Regions from separate parts of the Mesorhizobium sp. f-mel genome, predicted to be linked through region 3. Evidence: predicted binding sites of a transcription regulator. Region 3 holds the regulator's gene; each other region holds the start of a gene.
The links. Region 3 encodes LexA, which represses DNA repair genes until DNA is damaged. Its sites were predicted from a motif close to TGTTCNNNNTGTGTTCNG; they were not measured.
Positions count from the first base shown of each region.

Region 1: the regulator LexA is predicted to act here: its motif matches at 1,289-1,306, upstream of ACWUKX_RS06285 (DUF3072 domain-containing protein).
Region 2: the regulator LexA is predicted to act here: its motif matches at 1,378-1,395, upstream of uvrA (excinuclease ABC subunit UvrA).

Region 1 covers NZ_JBSPTO010000003.1:16,714-18,977, reverse strand. The annotation lists gene ACWUKX_RS06295 (TetR/AcrR family transcriptional regulator) at 1-213, shown strand, start outside; gene ACWUKX_RS06290 (hypothetical protein) at 376-855, shown strand; gene ACWUKX_RS06285 (DUF3072 domain-containing protein) at 1,039-1,254, opposite strand; partial or broken gene ACWUKX_RS06280 (GNAT family N-acetyltransferase) at 1,376-1,468, opposite strand; gene ACWUKX_RS06275 (AAA family ATPase) at 1,666-2,264, opposite strand, start outside.
Region 2 covers NZ_JBSPTO010000027.1:77,487-79,750, forward strand. The annotation lists gene uvrA (excinuclease ABC subunit UvrA) at 1-1,229, opposite strand, end outside; gene ACWUKX_RS25230 (hypothetical protein) at 1,952-2,224, opposite strand; gene ACWUKX_RS25235 (ATP-dependent Clp protease proteolytic subunit) at 2,240-2,264, opposite strand, start outside.
Region 3 covers NZ_JBSPTO010000022.1:74,069-76,332, forward strand. The annotation lists gene ACWUKX_RS23040 (ComEC/Rec2 family competence protein) at 1-804, shown strand, start outside; gene lexA (transcriptional repressor LexA) at 798-1,535, opposite strand; gene ACWUKX_RS23050 (molybdopterin molybdotransferase MoeA) at 1,640-2,264, opposite strand, start outside.

The DNA of each region.
Region 1 (2,264 bases), on a different contig from region 3:
GCGCTGGAGCGGAGGCGTACGATGCTCCAGCGAGCAGCGGAGATACTGCGTGCGGGCTGGAAGGTAAGTCCAGCCCGGCTTCGATTCTTCAGCGCAACGCTCGCACACACCCTCGAGTTCTCGACCTGGTTGTCGTTCGCCGAGGGACAAGGCCTGTCCGATGCTGAAGCCGTTGAGCTTGCCGTCCGTCTTGTGACGTCATCAGCGCGCTGAATGTTACTGCTCGTGCGCGCCCTCGGGCCACACCCGTTCGCGTCGTGACGACGGCGTGGCCGCGCCCGCTTCTGGGCTCATTCCTGTCGTTCGATCACTCAGGGTCGAAAGGCCCCTACCCTCCTTGAAGACGGTGGCTGAATGGGAGACGGGACACCGGAGATGCAGGCGCGTCGGCCAGGACCTTTCCATAAGCCTCATTGCACAGGGACCGCTCGCCATGAAGACCGGATCGGCAAGGTTGCCCGCGATCCCCTGCTTTCGGTCAAAGCTTTTTGGGACATCGGAGTGCGAGACGCGACGGCAATCTGGATCGTCCAGTATGTCGGTCGCGAGATCCAAGCGCTCGACTATTACGAGGCGGTACGTCAGCCGCTGGCAGCGCATTTGGAGTGGCTTCGCACCAAGGTTTACGGCGGCGCCGAATGTTTCCTGCCGCATGATGCTTCCCATGAAGACGCCGTCACCGCGATCCGATTCGAGGACCACATCCGCTCCGCCGGCTTTGACGTCACGACGGTGCCAAACCAGGGCAAAAGGCCCGGCCCTGAAGCGTGTCGAGGCAGGCCGCCGGCTGTTCCCGCCCTTGTGGTTCAACGAAGCGACGTGTTCGCCGGGTTTGGACGCCTTGGGATGGTATAACGAGAAGTACGACGAGGCGCGCAACATTGGTCTCGGACCGGAGCATGACTAGTCGAGCCACGGCGCCGACGCATTCGGCCTGATCTGCGTGGCTTATGAGGAGCCGAGAAAGCAGCCAGTGTACGTGACGCCAGATCTGCGCTGGGTTTTGTGAGGCATAGACGAAGCGCTCGTGCCGGTGGGCTAGAGCTTCAGCTTTGCCCTTAATGCGTCGATGCGCTTGGAAGCCTCTGCCTTGCTGAGGTTCTCTTCAAAGCTTTCCTCATCCTCCGCCTGCTCACATAGGGTTTTCAGGTACGATGCTTGCGACGGGGTCATCGGATCCTCGCCGCTCACCCATTCATCGGGATCTTTGTCGACATTGGCCGAGGCATCAGTTTTGGCGCGCGGGTCTTCCATGGCAATCTCCTATCGTAGCAGGAGGAAATGCCTTTGATCTCTTTTTGTTCCTTGGCGGACTTGGCTTTTTGACCGTTGTGAGCACACTGCACCCTTCGAAGCCAATGAATCACGGTGAGAGCCGCCAAAGCTTGACCGCGCGTTCGTTCGTGCTGACCACGCAGTTGAACTGCATGGCGCGGAAACCTCGCGCAGCCGCATGCCCCAGAGAGTGCCTACACACCGGGTGGAAAGATCATAGCTCGGTGTTCCGGGCTAATCCGTAATCCATCCAATGGGCGCGTTGGGTAAGAAATCAGTAGACTTGATCGACCGTTTTGGGCAGAGCCTTGCCGCTGCAAAGGCAGGGCAGAGAAGAGTCAAGATAACGCATTGAGGTTCGGGCGCGGCTGAGAATAGCCGAGGCTCCAGTCACCTCAGGACGTCGAGAAGCGCCTTGGCCTCTTGGACGTCTGGTGTCTCAAAGCCCTCGGTGAACCAGGCATGCACGGGTGCGAGCAGATCGCTGGCCTCGGCGTGCTTGCCCTGATGGCGCCAGAGGCGAGCAAGATCGGTGGCAGCACGTAATTCCCAGGACTTCGCGGATTGACGCCGGGCGATTTGGATCGCGCGCTGGAACGCTGCGATCGCCTCGTCTGGCCTGCCGCCGTCGGGAAGAACTGCGACAAGCTGGCCTCGCAATCGATGCAGTTCAGCGTCCGGCCAACACTGCCCCGTCCGTTCGTCCGCCGCCAGAGCCTCGTCCAATGCGCCGAGCCCCCGTCGCACGTCCCCGGAGAGTGCGCAAGCCTCGCCAAGCAGGCCTAGAAAGAAGGGGCGCATCCACTCCGCGCCACTGCTCGTCCACTGCGCGAGCCCACTCTGGATCGCTGCAACGCCGGCTGCTGCCTGGCCTTGGCGGGCAATGGCCCAGCCTTTGACCACCGTCGCACCTGCGGTCCACAGATCAAATTTCTGCTCCCGGGCCAACTCCAGTAATGCTTCCGAGTGTTCGGCGGCTGATCCCGCGG
Region 2 (2,264 bases), on a different contig from region 3:
GATTCGGTCTCCTTCCAACGCCGCTCGAGATTGGGGATGACCCCTTCGAAGGTTTTCGTCGTCTTGTAGGAGCGCAGGCCGTCATCGTACTGGAAGGTGACCTCGCGCTCGCCGGTGCCATGCAGGATGGCTTGCTTTGCCTCTTCGGTCAGATCCCTGAACTTGTCGCCGAGCTTGAAGTCATAGACCTTGCCCAGCGCCTCCAGCGTCTGCACGTAATAGGGCGAGGTCGATTTCGCCCACGGGTTGACGGCGCCGGCACGCAGGGACAGGTTGTCGTCGGGCACGATCAGGCTGGCGTCGATGGCGCGCTGGCTGCCGAGGCCGTCGCAGGTCGGGCAAGCGCCGAACGGGTTGTTGAAGGAGAACAGCCGCGGCTCGATCTCGGGAATGGTGAAGCCTGACACCGGGCAGGCGAACTTTTCCGAGAACAGAATACGTTCGTGCGTCTCGTTCTTCGACTTGTTGACCGAATCCTCGCCGGTCTGGCTGGAGTCGAGCGGACGGTCGGCGAATTCGGCCACCGCCAGCCCGTCGGCGAGCTTCAGCGCGGTTTCGATGGAATCGGCAAGCCGCGTCGCCAGATCGCCGCGCACCACGATGCGGTCGACGACGACATCGAGATCATGCTTGTACTTCTTGTCCAGCGCCGGCACGTCGGCGATTTCGTAGAAGACACCGTCGACCTTGACGCGCTGGAAGCCCTTTTTCTGCAGCTCCAGCAGTTCCTTGCGGTACTCGCCTTTGCGGCCTCGCACCATCGGCGCCAGGATGAACAGACGCGTGCCTTCCTCGATCGCCAGCACGCGGTCGACCATCTGCGACACCGTCTGGCTCTCGATCGGCAGGCCGGTGGCCGGCGAGTAGGGGACGCCGACGCGCGCGAACAGCAGCCGCATGTAGTCGTAGATTTCCGTGACGGTGCCGACCGTCGAGCGTGGATTCTTCGAGGTGGTCTTCTGCTCGATCGAGATAGCCGGCGACAGGCCGTCGATCTGGTCGACGTCAGGCTTCTGCATCATTTCGAGGAATTGCCGCGCATAGGCCGACAGACTCTCGACGTAGCGGCGCTGGCCCTCGGCATAGATAGTGTCGAAGGCGAGCGACGACTTGCCGGAGCCCGACAGGCCGGTCATGACGATCAGGCTGTCACGCGGCAGGTCGAGATCGACATTCTTCAGATTGTGTTCGCGCGCCCCGCGAATGGAAAGATATTTATGGTCGGCCATCGCCGGTCGCCGCCTCAGGTCTGGAGTCTCGTGGGATGGCGGGTTGTCCCGGCCATCCCCTATGTAGGTAATTTCGCCACCTTTTCGAGAGACGCCACAACTCTCGACCAGAGCCTTTAACCGTCTTTCGCGCGGGCGAGCAAGCGGAAAGAACAAAGACCGAACACGCTCCTGACAAAAGCGTCCATGTAATCACAGCCGCTGCGGCGCTGCTCAAAACGGATGCAAATTTCGGGTTCGCCACACAAGCGATCACATTTTTTGTAATCGGCTACCCAACGGTTGACGTCTCGGCCTCAGAGAGTCAGACTCCAAACGTCACCGAAGCCGACCGTCTATCGATGGCCTCGCCGCCTAAGGCGGCCTGCGAGACGCCGCAGGCTTTTGCGATATGCACTTCGGACGACACCCAGTCGCAATGGACAGAAAAGGAGAGCAGAGGAATGACTCCACCGGACAGTCCCTTGAGGCTCCACGTGTCGCTGGAGCCGCGGCAGGCATAGGTGCCAGGGCCAGGCGTTTACGCCGTCCGACAAACCGTGACCTGCCGATCCCCGTAAAATCAGAGACTACTAGTCGGATCGTCGGCTGAACGCCGCGAGGCATCCGAAATCAAAAGCCGGCAGTGTACTCCCGGCAAATTGGATTTGAGATCCAAAAAGCCCCGACCGTTTGCGGAAGCAGCGGCGGGGCTGTTTGCTTCAGATGGCCGCCGCAAGCGCTCAAGTGCTTGAGATTGTGGCAGCGATGAAGGCCGATGCGCCATCCGGCTTAGCGATACGATAGTCATCGGCCACGCCGGGCAGCGTGCCGTTCTGCGAAGACGTTGAATTGCCTTCCGCGAACGTCGCGCCGGAAGTCATGGCCGCGACGGCAACACCGATGATTAGCCGGTGCAACATCTTGTCGACCATCGGCGGACTATATTCGCCGAGCCCTCGAAGCCAGACCGGTGGGCGATGAAGCTTGCCGAACGACTTGGCCGCATCGCGCATGAGCCGGCTACCTTTTCACGCCGCCTTCTTACGGGTGTCA
Region 3 (2,264 bases):
CCTTTCCTCTACATGATGGGCAAGGGACTGACGGCCATGATCGCAATATCGGGATGGATTTCCGAGCGGTCGCCGGTCGATGCAGTCGGGCTGATCTCGTTGCAGTCGGTTCTGCTGGTGACGGTCGCCCTGGTCATCGCTACGATGGCGACGACATGGTTGCGGCTTGCGGCACTTCCCTTTGCGCTCGCCGGCCTGCTGACGATTTCCGACACGCGCGCCCCCGATGTGCTGATTTCGGAAGATGCGCATCTGGTGGCGCTGCCGATCGGCGGCGGCGAACTTGCCGTCAACCGGGTGCGTTCGAACGAATTCACCACCGACAACTGGAAACATGCGCTGGTTTCAGCGACCATTGTCGAGCCGGAGACATTCGAAAAAGGAGACGTGCGGTTCGACATCGCCGACCCGGCCGACCTGCCGCCTGGAGCGCCCTTCTACTGCACTGCCGGCCTGTGCCTCGCCCGGCACCCGTCCGGCGCGATCATCGCACTCGCCGACGACCGCAAAACCGCACGGCCAGCCTGTGCCTTTGCGGATTTGATCGTCATCGACGATGCCACAGCCTATTATAATCCCTGCCGCAATCCGCTGGTTCTCGTCGTCACCAAACGGCAGCTCGCTCGCATGGGCAGTGCCGCCGTCTTCTTCGATCCGCTATCAGCGACGACGCGCGCAGAAATCCGTTTTGCCGTCAGACAGCCATATAGGCCTTGGCACGAGCAGCGGAGATTTTCGCGCGAGGCGAGGGGCTTGCCGCCATACCGCAGGGCCGAGAAACCCAAGAAGCCTGCCGCTCAGTAACGCCGGATCAGTCCGACGAGCTTGCCTTGCACCTTGACCCGGTCCGGCCCGAAGATGCGCGTCTCATAGGCCGGATTGGCGGCTTCCAGTGCGATCGAGGCGCCCTTGCGGCGGAACCGCTTCAGCGTCGCTTCCTCCTCGTCGACCAAGGCGACGATGATCTCGCCAGGCTGGGCGGTGTCGGCGTTGCGGATGATGACCGTGTCGCCATCGAAAATGCCGGCCTCGATCATCGAATCACCCTTGACCTCCAGCGCGTAGTGCGTGCCGCCGGTGATCATGTCCGGTGGTACCGAGATCGAATGCGTCTGGTGCTGGATGGCCTCGATCGGCACACCCGCAGCGATGCGGCCCATCACCGGTATGGAGATGGTGGCAACGACGTCGTCGTCATTGCCGGCCGCGGGCAGGCGCGAAGGCGCCGGTTTGATCTGTCGTCCGAGGCTGCCCTGCCCAAGGCTGCCCTGAATGACGCTTGGCGAGAATTTGCGAGCCGAATTGAGGCCGGGCGCGATCGAATCGGGCAGGCGCAGCACCTCCAGCGCGCGGGCCCGGTTGGGCAGGCGGCGAATGAAACCGCGCTCCTCCAGCGCCGTGATCAGCCGATGGATCCCCGACTTCGAGGCGAGGTCGAGCGCTTCCTTCATCTCGTCGAACGAGGGCGGAATGCCGCTTTCCTTCAGCCGCTCGTGGATGAACATCAGCAGTTCATGTTGTTTGCGTGTCAGCATCGCGACCCCCAACAGAATCAGAAAAACAAACCCAGAACAAACACTATCTGTTCCAGTTGTGTTCCGCAACCGTTTAAAGTTTAATGAATGTGTTGACGTTTTGTTCAGCGTAGCATCAGCACGCTGCACGCGGCGCCCGTCGCGGCTGGGGGAGCGAATGGCTCGCGCACGATCAGCCCGTTGGCGTCGGCCAGCATTTTGAGCATCGAGGAATCCTGGACGCCGAACGGGGTCGCCAGTGGCGTGCCGGCTTCTTCCTTCACCACCGCGCGTACATAGTCCTGCCTGAGATCGTTGGCCGGCATGGCGGCGCCGAGCCGCGCCTGACGCATGTCCTGCCGGAAGGCGCGGCCGCCGAGCCGCGCAAGCAGCGGCTTCAGAAAGAGCTGCGTGCAGACCAGGCTCGCCACCGGATTGCCAGGCAGGCCGATGCAGCGGATGTCGCCCAGCCGCCCGAACATCAACGGCTTGCCGGGCCGCATGGCGATTTTCCAGAAATCGAGCGTCATGCCTTCACCGGTCAGCACGTCATGGACCAGGTCATGGTCGCCGACCGAGGCGCCGCCCAGCGTGACAATGACGTCGGCGCCTGCGTCGACCGCTTGTTTTACCAGCGTGGCGATCGCCTCCTTGCGGTCGGGGGCGATGCCGAGATCGAGCGCGCTGGCGCCGACCGAGCGGGCCGCGGCGGCGACGCCATAGGCAATGGACGAGATGATCTGGTCGGGG